DNA from 2 places in the Cryobacterium sp. TMT2-14 genome. Region 2 is predicted to be linked to the other one. Evidence: predicted binding sites of a transcription regulator. Region 2 holds the regulator's gene; the other holds the start of a gene.

Region 1 (7,032 bases), on a different contig from region 2:
CGCCCACTCCGCCCGCAGCTGGGTCGGCGACAATGCCATCCACAAGATCGGGCCCGTCATCGACATCCTGGCGGCCTACGAGCCGCGGCAGGTCGAGGTCGAAGGCCTCGTCTACCGCGAAGGCCTCAACGCCGTCGGCATCGGCGGCGGCATCGCCGGCAACGTCATCCCCGATGAGTGCATGGTGCACATCAATTATCGGTTCGCCCCCAGCCGCACCTCGGCGGAGGCCATCGTGCACCTGGAGGAGCTCTTCGCGGGCTACGAGATCACCGTCGTCGACCGGGCCGAGGGTGCCCGGCCGGGCCTGGATGCCCCGCTGGCCCTGCAGTTCCTGACCGCGGTCGGCGGCGAGGCCAAGCCCAAGTACGGCTGGACGGATGTCGCCCGCTTCTCCGCCCTGGGCATTCCCGCCGTCAACTACGGCCCCGGCGACCCGCTGAAGGCCCACGCCGACGACGAACGCGTCGCCCTGGCGCAGATCACGGACTGCGAGGACGGCCTTCGCGCGTGGCTGACCACAAGCGTCGGGTAGCCGTGGCGTCGTCCGGCTGGAAGGCCGGCTACCGGCTCACGCCATGGTGGGCCCTGGTCGCCCTGATCTGGGCCGCGTCCCGGCTCGTCACGACCACCCTGGTGCTACTGCTTGCGAATGTGCAGGGCGCCAACCCGTGGACGGGCGTGTCACCCGGCTACGCGGAGTTCGCGAACATGTGGGACGCCCGCTGGTACAACATCGTCGCCGTCGCGGGCTACCCGTCGACACTGCCGCTCACCGCTGGCGGGGAGATCGCGGAGAACGCCTGGGCCTTCATGCCCGGCTACCCGGTGGTCGTGCGCCTGCTGATGGTGCTCCTCGGGCAGCCGTGGGCACCCGTGGCCGTATTCGTGTCCCTGGCCGCCAGCCTCGGCGCCGCCCTGCTGTTCTACCGGCTGATGCGCACGGTACAGGCCTCCGGGACGGCGTTGTTCGCGGTGGTGCTGTTCTGTGTGGCCCCGCTGTCGCCCGTGCTGCAGTTCGGTTATGCCGAGTCGCTGTACCTCTTCCTGCTCACGTTGGCACTTCTCCTGCTGCTCGAGCGGCGGTATGTGCTGCTGTTCCCGGTGATCGCCGTGATGGCGCTGACCCGGCCCAGCGGCCTGGCCTTCGCGCTCGCCCTGGGGCTGCACGTCCTGCACCGCTGGCTTGCCCGGACACAAGACCCGTTTTCGGTGCGCGAACGGTTGCTGGCGTCATCCGTTGCCGTGTTCAGCGGCATTTCCGGCCTGGCCTGGCCGGCCATCGCCTGGATCGCCACGGGGTCGATCACCGCCTACACCGACACCGAGCTGGCCTGGCGGTCGGCCTACATCGGCTACCAGGAACTCGTTCCGTTCACCGCCTGGTTCCAGGGCGGTGTCTGGTGGCTCGGGATGCCGCTGGGCATCATCGTTGTCTCGGGGCTCATCCTGGCGTTCGGCCTGACCCTGTTGCTGCCGGCGGTGCGCCAACTGGGCACTGACCTGCGGTTCTGGCTCGCCAGCTACGGCCTCTACCTGCTAGCGGTGTTTTTCCCGCAGTCGAGCACCTTCCGCCTGCTGATGCCGATGTTTCCGTTGTTGGGTGCCGTGGCGCAGCCGCGGAGCGCCGTCTACCGGGTGGGCATCGTGCTGCTGTTCATCGCCGGACAGTGGGGCTGGCTCCTGCTGTGCTGGGGGGTCGACGGAGCGGACTGGACACCTCCCTAATTACAGTCTCAGCCCGTAATGGCAGATAATAGAAGTTCAGACGAATGAATGGAAGGGGAGTTCATGGCGGCCATGAAGCCAAGGACCGGAGACGGGCCAATGGAGGCTGTAAAAGAGGGGCGCCTTATCATCGTGCGTGTTCCGCTCGAAGGTGGAGGTCGACTTGTCGTCTCTGTGAACGACGCTGAAGCCAAAGAGCTTCACGATGCCCTCGCCGGTGTAGTCCAGCCGACCGTATAGTTCCAGGTTCGGCCGCGCAGCTCAGGTTGTGCGGCCGATCTTTTTTGCCGACCTGGAGCGGATGGGTTTCCCGCGGACAGCAGTCGCACCGCCCGTAGGAGGTACCCGTCACCGGGCCCGCCACCCGCATCCGTCGGCACGTAAACGCGGAGAATCTTAGGAAACGCCGGTTTGGGCGCCATCAGTTCCGGCGTGTCGCGTATTTCTCCGAGTTGACGTCACGACGGATGCCCCGGGCTGGCTGCGCTCGCCGCCGGTGGTTGAGCGTGCCAAAACCCGGCAGTCCAGCCTGCAAACCCGCGCCGCACCACCCGTGCCCCGCGTCGCCACCCCCTTCTGTCACCGAATCGATTAGAACAGGAAAACGAAACTCGACAGTCATCCTACCTCATCTATTGACTTCAACTTAGAACGTGTATACGATGTAGGCATGGCTGGAGCCCCCACTCCGCACCACCCCACCGCCTCACCGCAGGCGGTGCCGCCCCTCGCGCAGGCACCCCGTGCACAGTCACCCCTCGTGCAGCAGCTGCAGCAGGTGCGTGACCTGGCGGCGGCCGTGCTGGATTCGGTGTCTTTTTCACTCTTGGGTGAGGCGGACGCGATGATGGTGCTGGGCACGGTTGAAGACCTCGGCCGTCGGGTCGATGCGGCCAGGGTCGCCTCTGCCGCCGACATTTCGGTGCGGTCCCGCCGCATCCTGGGCCATGAGTCCCTCGCGTATAAGAACGGGGCCAGCAGCGGCATCGATCTGATCACCCGTCTGACCCGCGTCTCTTCCCGGGAGGCGAACCGGCGGGTGCGCCTGGGCGAGAACGTCAGTCCGCGCCGGGCGGGCACCAGCATGTTGCCGCCCTACTACCCGGCCGTGGCCGATTCCCTCACCGCCGGGGACCTCGGCGTGGACGCGGCCGAGAACATCGTCACCGCCCTCGACCAGGTCGCGGCCCGGGTCGCGCCCGACGAGCTCGGCACTGCCGAACGTGCCCTGGTGGCCAGTGCCACCGGCGCCGTCACCGACGACACCCGCGGCCTGCCCGGGGAGGGGTTCGCGTTCCCTGCGGACCTGGTGCGGGGTATGGCGGGGCAGTGGCAGGCTCGCCTCGATCCCGACGGCACCGCCCCCAACGAGCCCGTCGCCGAGGCCCGCAGCGCTGTCGGGTTCGGGCTCTTCCGCGACGGTCTCTACCCGCTCCGCGGCGGAGTCACGCCGGAGCTCCGCGGCATCATGAACGCCATCTTCGACACGTATCTCTCCGCCCACGCGGCGCCCAAGTTTCCGACCGAAGAAGAACAGGCGCGCATGGCGGCCGGGCAGCTGATCCCGGGGGCGGAGGCGGCGGCCCTCAGCGACGACCGTAACGGTGGTCAGAAACGCGCCGACATCCTCCGTGGTGTGTTCGAAGCCGCCACCCGTGACGCGGGGACCCCGACCATGGGCGGCGCCGCCCCCACCGTCATGATCCACGTCAACCAGGCCGACCTTACCGCCGACCATGGGGTGGGTTGGATCGACGGCGTCGAAGCGCCGATCTCGCTGACAAGTGTGAAGCAGGCGCTCTGCGCCGGCGGATTTCAGGAGATCCGGTTCGGGCCGCACAACGAGGTCCTCAGCCTCAGCACCGAGAATCGTTTCTTCAACCGGGCCCAACGCCGCGCCATCGCCGCCCGCGACGGCGGCTGCATCATTCCGGGGTGCACCGTGCCCGCCGCCTGGTGCGAAGTACACCACGTGATCCCCTGGTACCGCGGCGGAAAAACCGAGATCACCAACGGGGTCCTGCTGTGCTGGTACCACCACCACAGCATCGACACCTCCGGCTGGAACATCCGCATGATCCGCGGCACACCCCAAGTCCGGGCACCCTACTGCTACGACCCCACCCGCACCTGGCGGGCCGCGGAAGGGAACCCGGCCAACCGGGCACGGGCACGGGCACGGGCACGGTCTCGGCCTCGGCAGGCTCGACCAACGTCAGGGTGAGTCCCCGGGATCGGGTCACCGGTCTCGTCCGGCTCGACCGACGTCAGCTTAAATCCCCGGGCGCGAGCGACCTGAGCCCGGTGGTCGAGGTCGTCGAAACCAGGCGGGCCATCTTCCGAACCCGGCCCGGGGCATCCGTTAGCGCGGGCGGCGACAACGGATGCCGGTGTGTGGGCCTCCGGAGCCGGCGCACCGGGTCTCGACAGGCTCGACGACCGACAGGCTCGACGACCGACAGACTCGACCACCGATCGGCTCGACCACCGGAGGGTGTGCTCGACCGTCTAGGCGCGGAGCTTGGTGATCTGCAGCAGGCCGTCGCCCACAGGAGAGAGGGCACTGATGACTGCGGTGGACGAGGCGATGACGGTCAACAGGGTGCGGAAGCCGGTCGCCACATCGTCGCGCTGGGCCGGGTTGGCCACGCGGCCGCGCCAGAGCGCGTGGGCCACGAGCACGGTTCCGCCCGGGCGGGCCAGGCGCAGAGCATGCTCGACATACTCGATCACACACTGCGGATCGGCGTCGACGAACACAATGTCGTAGGAGTTCTCGTTCATGCGCGGCAGTACATCCGCTGCCCGACCCGTGATCAGGCGTACCCGGTTCGCGGGGATGCCGGCTTCGGCGAAGTTGGCTTTGGCGTGCTGCTGGTGGTCGACCTCGGTGTCGATCGAGGTGAGGGTGGCGCCGGGGGCGCCGGTGAGCAGCCAGATGCCGGAGACGCCGGCACCGGTGCCGACCTCGAGAATGCTCCGGGCCCCGGTGGCGGCCGCGATCACGGCCGATTGAGCGCCGACCGCCGGAGAAATCGCGTCGATTCCGAGTTCGAGGGACTGCTGTCTGGCCCGCGCCACAGCGTCGGACTCCACGACTGAGTCGTCGGAGAATTTCCAGTTCAGATCTTTGTCAGACACAGCGCAACTCCAGTAGATGAATGGGTCAAGCCTAAGGGGGGCCGGGCATGGTCCGGGGAGGCCTCGCCGGGGGTTATTCTGGGGGAATGTTCGGTTTGACCTTCGAGAAGATATTACTGATCGGGATTGTCGCCGTCTTCCTGCTCGGACCCGAACGGCTTCCCCACTATGCCGCCCAGCTCGCCCGTCTCGTGAAGCAGCTCCGCAACCTGGCCAACGGGGCCAAAGACCGGATGCGGGACGAGATGGGCCCGGATTTCGACGACGTCGACTGGAAGAAACTCGACCCGCGTCAGTATGACCCGCGCCGCATCATCCGTGAAGCTCTCACCGACGAAGACGAGCTGAAAGGCCAATCGGCGACCGTGTCGCGGGCGGTGCCGAACCCCGACGGCGCCTATCTGCAACGCAAGCGCGCCAGGGAGGCCGCCACGCTGCCGGCGCCCTTCGACTCCGAAGCCACTTAGCCACTTAGCCACGCAGCCACGAAGCCACGCGGCCAAACGAACCAGGTGACGAGCACACCGGACGCGGCGTATTCGAGCTGGCGGACGTCGGGAACGGGTACGTTGGGCAGGTTGGTCAGGTTGGGCAGGCCGGGCACGTCGGGCACGTCGGGCACGTCGGGCACGTAGACCCGCGACACGGGCCGAGTGCGCTCGGATCGTGTTCCCGACCGCTGCGATGACCTCGCCGGACAGCCCGAATGACGAGAAGTCCTCGTCGACCACGATCAGGCGCCCGGCCGGAAAGAGCGATGCGCGGAAGGTCCCCTGGTTGGCCGCACCCTCGCCGGTGTCCGCCACGGCCGCTCGGTCGTCGCCCAGCCGGGAAAGGGCGACGGCCTGTCCGACGGCGGGCGGTAGATCGTCGGCGATGATTCTCGAGCAGGAGAAATGCGTGCCGGGGTCGAACAGGTGTATGTGCCACTCGAGGCTGAGGCCGAGGGCCGGGCGGTGAGCGGCGCAGTGCGCACCAGAATATGCAGGCCGGGCCATACGGGCGATGCGTGCACGCTACGCTGAACCCACGTATCTGAGGAGTGTGACCGTGTCGAAGCCGTCGAACACCCACGCGAAGCCCAAGCGGGTGCCGCTGCCCGTCTACTCCGCCGAGTTGCGCAATCTGCAGACCGAGTTGGTCGCCATGCAGGAATGGGTCAAGGAGTCCGGGGCCCGCATCGTCGTGATCTTCGAGGGCCGGGACGCGGCCGGCAAGGGGTCCGCGATCAAGCGGGTCAGCGAGTTTCTCAATCCCCGCGTCGCCCGGATCGTCGCCCTGCCGGTGCCGACCGAGCGCGAGCGCGGCCAGTGGTACTTCCAGCGGTACATCGAACACCTGCCCTCCACGGGTGAGATCGTGCTGATGGACCGCTCCTGGTACAACCGCGCCGGCGTCGAACACGTGATGGGGTACTGCACCCCCGACGAGTACCGCCGGTTCCTGCACCAGGCGCCCCTCTTCGAACGGATGCTGGTCGAAGACGGCATTCTGCTCGTCAAGTACTGGTTCTCGGTGTCCGACACCGAGCAGGAGAGGCGGTTCCGGTCACGGCTGAACGACCCGATGCGCCGCTGGAAGCTGTCCGGGACCGACCTTTTCTCGATCACGAAGTGGGTCGATTATTCCCGCGCCAAAGACGAGATGTTCGTGCACACCGATCTGCCGGAGGCCCCATGGTGGGTCGTCGAGAGCGAGGACAAGCGGGCCGCGCGCCTCAACATGATCAGCCACCTGCTGTCGATCGTCCCCTACACGCATCGCGAGCCGCCCCAGGTGACCATTCCGACTCGCCCCGCCGGCTCGGAGTACGAGCGCCCGCCGCGCGAGCTGAACCGGCCAGTGCCGGACATCACGACCACGCTGGGAAAGCCCACGGCGAAGCCGAAGGGCAAGGCCAAGATCAAGAAGAACGCGAAGAAGGCGACCAAGGCGGAGGCGGCGAAGCTGGCGCCGGAGAAGGCGGCCCAGCAGGCGGCCCAGCAGGCGGCGGCGTCGGCCAAGCTGTTCGTCTGAGCCGGGTTCGCGGAGCCGGGTCACGGCTCTGCTGCCCGGGGTCAGCGGCGGCGGATGCCCTTCAGCACGGCCGCCAGCAGCAGCATCGGCCCGGCCAGCCGCTCGAAGTCGTGGCCGGTGCGCGGCAGCTGCACGAGACCCGTCGGA
Region 2 (7,032 bases):
CGCGGCCTCAGTCTGGGCCGCCGTGCCATCGAGATCGACCTCTCTGCGGCCTCCGCGGCCCTCGACGCGCGGGGGGTGGCTCCCGGAGTCCACGATGGCGCCGTTCGGGTGCGCGCCGACGCGCTCGCTCCGGGCGACTTCACCCGGGGCGCCTACGCAGCCCGAGTGGCAGCCCAGGAGATGGCCCTCGGGCTGCCGTTCCTGCCGACGACCACGATCGGATCCTTCCCGCAGACCGGGGACATCCGTCGGGCCAGGGCGCAGCTGGTACGGGGGGTGCTGAGCACCGCGGACTACCGGGACCTGATGCGCGCCGAAATCCGTCGGGTCGTCTCGCTGCAGGAAGACATCGGCCTCGACGTGATCGTGCACGGGGAGCCGGAACGCAACGACATGGTGCAGTACTTCGCCGAGAACCTGGACGGCTTCGCGGTCACCGAGAACGGCTGGGTGCAGTCCTATGGCAGCCGGTGCGTGCGCCCGTCGATCCTCTGGGGTGACGTGTCCCGGCCGCGGCCCATCACGGTCGAGTGGTCGGCGTTCACGCAGGGGCTGACGCCCAAGCCCGTCAAGGGGATGCTCACCGGTCCGGTCACGATCCTCGCGTGGTCGTTCGTGCGCGACGACCAGCCGCTGGGCGAGACGGCCAGGCAGGTGGCCCTGGCCCTCCGGGACGAGATCGCCGACCTGGAGTCGGCCGGCATTCAGATCGTCCAGGTCGACGAGCCCGCGCTGCGGGAGCTGCTGCCGTTGAAGCAGAAGGACCAGGCGGAATACCTCGACTGGTCGGTGGGGTCCTTCCGCCTGGCGACGGCCGGTGCGGCCGCGGCCACCCAGATCCACACCCACCTCTGCTACTCGGAGTTCGGGGTGGTCATCGACGCGATCCGCAACCTGGACGCCGATGTGACCAGCATCGAGGCGGCACGCTCTCGCATGGAGGTGGTGGGCGATATCCGGTCCCAGGGCTTCGACCACGGTATCGGCCCGGGAGTGTGGGACATCCACTCGCCGCGTGTGCCGAGCGTGTCCGAACTCACCGACCTGCTCGAGCGCGCCGCGGCGGCCATCCCGGCCACCCGGCTCTGGGTGAACCCCGACTGCGGCCTCAAAACCCGCGGCTACACCGAAACCGTCCAGTCCCTGCACAACATGCTCGCCGCCACCCGCATCCTCCGCGCCCGCCTGACCTCCTCCGTCTCCGCCTGACCCCGCCTCCACCCACACAAAAGCCGGGCACGACACCAAGAACAGTGTTCGTGCCCGGCCCACAAGACCCGGCTCACAAGACCCGACCGAAATAACCATGGTGACTCAACACTCGCGCGTCTCCACGACGCTGGTCGAAACCGTTGAGACCAAGAGTCCGCCTGAAATGCTGATGTGCTTGACTGCTGATGCCCTAAACCGACCGCAGCACTGCCACAACCTTCCCCAGAATCTCGGCGTGATCGCCGACGATGGGTTCGAAGTTGGTGTTGCGGGGCAGTAGCCAGGTGTGCCCGTCGCGCTGGCGGAAGACCTTGACGGTTGCCTCGTTGTCGAGCATGGCTGCAACGATTTCACCGTTTTCGGCGGTCTTCTGCTGCCGCACGACGACCCAGTCGCCGTCCATTATGGCGGCGTCGATCATCGATTCGCCCGACACCTTGAGCATGAACAGATCGCCCTTGCCCACCAGCTGGCGGGGTAGCGGGAAAATCTCGTCGATCTGCTGTTCGGCGGTGATCGGGATGCCGGCGGCGATGCGACCGACGAGCGGAACCATGGCGGCGTCGCCGACCTGCACTCCGGTGTGGAAACTTTCCGAGGCTCCGGCCGTCGTGTCTTCGGGCGACTGCGGAATCTCGATGAGCACCTCCAGTGCTCGGGGACGGTTCGGGTCTCGGCGGAGGTAACCGCTCAGTTCCAGCTGGTTGAGCTGGTGGGTGACGCTCGACAGTGACGACAGGCCGACGGCGTCGCCGATCTCGCGCATGCTCGGCGGATAGCCGCGTTGGCTGACCGAGCGCTGGATGACGTCGAGGATGGCGAGCTGCTTCTCGCTGAGGCTCTTGCGCCGTCTGGTGCCGCCCTTGTCGCGGGGACCGCTGGTGTTCTGTGCCACGTTCGTCGCTCCTCGTTTTGATTGATGCGCTGGCAGCAAGCAGCGAATGCCGCCGATTCACGCGAATGTCGGGGGTGCCTGATTGAGTGTCAATCAACAATCGAAACTGTATCCGCGTTGAGCTCATTATACAAACATGTATTCGAGTGAGTCGGAATAAATATTTCAGAAACTACCGAATAAAGCTTGATTGTTCGAATAATCGAATATACATTCGGAACATAAGTTCGCATCCGGCTCTCCCGGCCGAGAGTCGGATGCGTCTTCTCACAGGAGGTATCACATGAGCACTGCACTTGAACGAGGCGCCCCCATCGCGACCGGACGCACCCGGCTCCGACTCACCCGGCGCGGTCGCGTCGTTTTCACGTCCCTGGCTGCCTTTCCGCTCGTGGCCGTGGCCCTGGCCGTCGCCCTCAACGGAGGCATCGCCGCCGCCGAGAACTCGACCGTCGCTCACGTGGCCTCGGCCTTCGACTACGTCACCATCAAGTCGGGGCAGTCGCTCTGGCAACTTGCCGAGACAATCGCGCCCACGTCCGATCCGCGCGAGGTGATCGCCGAGATTGTGAGCCTCAATCAGCTGCCGTCCGACAGCGTGCAGCCCGGTCAGCGGCTGGCGCTTCCGAACGACCTGTGAACTACCCGCGGCGAGCCCCCGCCGGTCTCACCCCGGTAATATTGGGGGAGTGACCAGTCTCAACGATCTGCCCCTTCGCGATAATCTGCGCGGACTCACTCCCTATGGGGCGCCGCAGTTGCACGTGCCGGTGGCTCTCAACGTGAACGAGAACACCCACGGCATCCCGGCTGAGGTGGCGCAGGACATCGTGGCGGCGTTGGCCGTGGCGGTCACGACCGTGAACCGATACCCCGATCGGGAGTTCACCGAGCTGCGGGATTCCCTCGCCCGTTATCTCGGTCACGGCCTCACCCGAAAGAACATCTGGGCCGCCAACGGTTCCAACGAGGTTCTTCAGCAGGTGCTGCAGGCCTTCGGCGGCCCGGGTCGGTCCGTGCTCGGCTTCGCGCCGACCTACTCCATGTACCCTCTGCTGGCCTCCGGCACCGGCACCCGCTGGATCGCGGGCGGTCGTGACGCAAAGTTCGAACTCTCCCCGGCCACGGCGCTCGAGTGGGTCGACCGGGTTGCCCCTGACCTCGTCTTCCTCTGCTCGCCGAACAACCCCACCGGCACGCCCCTGTCCCTGGAAACGATCGCGGCCGTCTACGATGCGAGCGACGGCATCGTTGTCGTCGACGAGGCGTACGCCGAGTTCGGGACGGATGACGCGCCAACCGCCCTGAGCCTGCTTCCCGGCCGGGAGCGCCTGCTGGTGTCCCGCACCATGAGCAAGGCGTTCGCCTTCGCCGGTGTGCGCGTCGGCTATCTGGCCGCCGATCCCGCCGTGACGGATGCCCTCCGCCTGGTTCGTCTGCCCTACCACCTGTCCGCGCTCACCCAGGCTGCCGCGGTCGCCGCGCTCGTCCACACGCCCGCGATGCTTGCCATGGTCGACGACATCCGCGGGCAGCGGGACCGCATCGTGAGCGAACTGGCCCGGCTTGGCTACACTCCGCTGCGCAGTGCGAGCAACTTCGTGCTGTTCGGCGGCGTTGAGGACCCTCGGGCCACCTTCGAGGCGCTGCTGGCGGAAGGCATCCTTGTGCGCGACGTCGGCATCCCGGGCCACCTGCGGGTCAGCGCCGGCACCGAGGCCGAGACCACGGCGTTCCTCGACGCCCTCGAGGCGCTTGGGCGGCCGTGAACGGCGCGGGCCAATAAACTAGTCGTATGAGCTTCTCTTTCGCGACCACCTCGCCCCGTTTCGCCCACCTGCAGCGCGAGACCAGCGAGTCGAGCATCGACCTGTCGCTCAATCTCGACGGCACCGGTGAGTCGGACATCCAGACGTCGGTCCCGTTCTTCGATCACCTGCTCACGGCCTTCGCGAAACACTCGTTGACCGACCTCACCGTGCGCGCCCGCGGCGATATCGAGATCGATGTGCACCACACGGTCGAGGACGTCGGCATCTTGCTCGGCCAGGCGATCAAGCAGGCTCTCGGGGACAAATCCGGCATCTCCCGCTACGGTGACGCCGTCGTGCCGCTCGACGAGGCCCTCGTACAGGCCGTCGTCGACATTTCCGGGCGCCCCTACCTCGTGCACCAGGGCGAGCCGGCCGGTTTCGAGTTCCACCTGATCGGCGGCCACTTCACCGGCTCCATGGTGCGCCACGTGTTTGAGGCTATCGCCTTCAACGGCGGCCTCACGGTGCACGTCACCGTGCAGGGCGGCCGCGACCCGCACCACATCGCCGAAGCCGAATTCAAGGCGTTCGCCCGCGCGTTCCGCCAGGCGAAGGCGCTCGACCCGCTGGTGTCCGGCGTCCCCTCGACCAAGGGTGCGCTGTGACCAGCGTCGTTGTCTTCGACTACGGCACCGGAAACGTGCACTCCGCCGTCAAGGCACTCGAACTCGCCGGGGCCGAGGTGACGCTGACCGGCGACCGCCGTCAGGCGCTTGAGGCCGACGGGCTCGTCGTGCCCGGCGTGGGCGCGTTCAGCGCCGTCATGCAGGCTCTGAAGGCGGTGCACGGCGACGAGATCATCGACCGCCGGATCGCGGGCGGACGCCCGGTGCTGGGCATCTGCGTGGGCATGCAGATCATGTTCGAGCACGGCGTCGAACGCGGCGTGGACACGGAGGGGCTGGGCGAATGGCCCGGCACCGTGACGCAGCTGACGGCGCCGGTGCTGCCGCACATGGGCTGGGACACGGTCACGCCGGGGGAGGGCTCGACGCTGTTCCATGGCCTCGAGCAGGAGCGCTTCTACTTCGTGCACTCCTACGCCGCCCAGGAATGGTCCCTCGACGTCATGCCGCCGTTCCCGAAACCGATTCTCACCTGGTCCGAGCACGGACAACCTTTCCTGGCCGCCATCGAGAACGGACCGCTTACCGCCACCCAGTTCCACCCGGAGAAATCCGGTGAGGCAGGCATCCGTCTGCTCCATAACTGGCTCGGCACAGTCAAGAACTGACCTTGACTTTTCCCTGACTGACCCGGTCGCCGCGACCATTCCCAACCGAGGACACCCATGACTGTGCATACCCCTTCCCTCCGTCTCGTTCTGCTGCCCGCCGTGGATGTGGCCGACGGCAAGGCCGTTCGCTTGACCCAGGGCGAAGCCGGCACCGAGACCAACTACGGCGACCCCGTCGACGCGGCACTTGACTGGGCCCGCCAGGGCGCCGAGTGGATCCACCTCGTCGACCTCGACGCGGCCTTCGGTCGCGGCAACAACACGGATGTCATCCGCACTGTGATCCGCGAGGTCACGGGCGTGAAGATCGAGCTCTCCGGCGGGATCCGCGACGACGCGTCGCTGGACGCGGCCCTGAACGCGGGCGTCAGCCGGATCAACCTGGGCACCGCGGCACTGGAGAACCCGGAGTGGGCGGCGCAGGTCATCGCCCGGCACGGGGACGCCGTCGCCGTCGGGCTCGACGTGCGCGGAACCACCCTCGCCGCCCGCGGCTGGACCAGGGAGGGAGGGGACCTCTGGGAGGTGCTCGCCCGTCTCGAGGAGGCTGGCTGCTCGCGCTACGTCGTCACCGATGTGACCAAGGACGGCACGCTGCAAGGCCCCAACATCGACCTGCTCCGCCAGATGATGGAGCGCACTGACCGACCGGTCGTCGCCTCCGGCGGCATCTCCAGCCTCGACGACCTCCGCGCATTGCGCGAACTTGTACCGCTCGGACTCGAAGGCGCGATCGTCGGAAAAGCCCTCTACGCGGGGGCGTTCACCCTGAGCGAGGCGCTGGATGTCGCGGGCGCGTAACCTCGGCTCCACCGGCCTTCCCGGCGGACCCGGAGGGGGCGACTCCGCCGGGCAACCGTGGGAGGGACGACAGTTTGAGCCCAACATGCACAGCGACGACGACGGGCTCGCGCCCGAGCCGCTGCTGGCGGCCGTGCGCCGCTTCCAGGCTCGGGAGGCCGGCGAAGAGACGGTGGTCGACGCCATCCGTGGCTCACGGCTGCTCGTTCCCCTGGTGACCGAACTCGGCCAATCGGGCACCACCGAGGCCGGCCTCCGCGTCGACAAGACCCAGGAACTGTCGATCATCACCGTGGCCGGGCCCGACGGCCGCACGGTGCTTCCCGTGTTCTCCTCGGTCGCGGCGATGACGGCGTGGAACACGCAGGCCCGGCCGGTCCCGGCCGACGGCGTGCGCGTCGCGCTGGCCGCGGCTCAGGAGAACACCGATCTGGTCGTGCTCGATCCGACCGCGCCCACCGAGTTCGTGGTGCGGCGCCCGGCCCTGTGGGCCATCGCCCAGTCCCTGCCCTGGACCCCCAGCTATGCCAGTCGCGACGTCGCGGATGCCTTTGCCGACTCCGTGTCCACCGAACTGAGTGTGCTCGGGGTTGAGCTGGCCCCCGGCGACCCGGCCGCCCGCCTCGCCGGACCGGAACTAATTGTGCGTCTCGAGCTCGTGGACGGTCTGACCCGCATCGAGCTCGACGCGACCCTCGCCCGGCTCGCGGCTCGCTGGTCATCGAGCGACGTCATCGCCACCCAGGTGGACTCCCTCACCGTGCAGCTGCTGCCCTCCGCCTAGGCGGCCTCTTCCATCGTCGGCGGTTCCGGGCTCCGGGTTCCGGGCCCCGCGCTCCGCGTTCCGCCCGCGCCCCCGCCCACGCCACGAACGAATTCGACGGAGATTGTGGCAAAATCGGTCCTGGATATCCGGGAAGACCCGTTTTAGCTCAGAATCTCCGTCGAATTGGTTCGAGTGGCCCGGCTCAGGCGGATCGGCGAGGATAGTCGTATGAACGAGGTTCTGCACCGATTCACCCCGGCCACCCGCGCCTGGTTCGCGCAGGCCTTCGCCGCACCCACCGAGGCCC

The links. The regulator LexA, encoded in region 2, represses DNA repair genes until DNA is damaged. The targets are predictions, from matches to a motif close to TCGAACANNTGTTCGA.
Region 1: E3O28_RS13865 (HNH endonuclease signature motif containing protein) is a predicted target of LexA. The motif match lies at 2,376-2,391, and genes of this name have one in related genera.

Annotation. Positions count from the first base shown of each region.
Region 1 covers NZ_SOFV01000040.1:104,031-111,062, reverse strand. Annotated here, with positions in the region: gene dapE (succinyl-diaminopimelate desuccinylase) at 1-535, shown strand, start outside; gene E3O28_RS13875 (hypothetical protein) at 511-1,728, shown strand; gene E3O28_RS13870 (DUF3117 domain-containing protein) at 1,792-1,968, shown strand; gene E3O28_RS13865 (HNH endonuclease signature motif containing protein) at 2,399-3,952, shown strand; gene E3O28_RS13860 (O-methyltransferase) at 4,237-4,869, opposite strand; gene E3O28_RS13855 (Sec-independent protein translocase TatB) at 4,956-5,336, shown strand; gene E3O28_RS13850 (hypothetical protein) at 5,333-5,515, opposite strand; gene ppk2 (polyphosphate kinase 2) at 5,920-6,885, shown strand; gene E3O28_RS13835 (succinic semialdehyde dehydrogenase) at 6,927-7,032, opposite strand, start outside.
Region 2 covers NZ_SOFV01000025.1:37,050-44,081, forward strand. Annotated here, with positions in the region: gene metE (5-methyltetrahydropteroyltriglutamate--homocysteine S-methyltransferase) at 1-1,209, shown strand, start outside; gene lexA (transcriptional repressor LexA) at 1,403-2,107, opposite strand; gene E3O28_RS09885 (LysM peptidoglycan-binding domain-containing protein) at 2,391-2,747, shown strand; gene E3O28_RS09890 (histidinol-phosphate transaminase) at 2,797-3,876, shown strand; gene hisB (imidazoleglycerol-phosphate dehydratase HisB) at 3,903-4,526, shown strand; gene hisH (imidazole glycerol phosphate synthase subunit HisH) at 4,523-5,155, shown strand; gene priA (bifunctional 1-(5-phosphoribosyl)-5-((5-phosphoribosylamino)methylideneamino)imidazole-4-carboxamide isomerase/phosphoribosylanthranilate isomerase PriA) at 5,213-5,959, shown strand; gene E3O28_RS09910 (SseB family protein) at 5,943-6,743, shown strand; gene E3O28_RS09915 (ATP-dependent helicase) at 6,954-7,032, shown strand, end outside.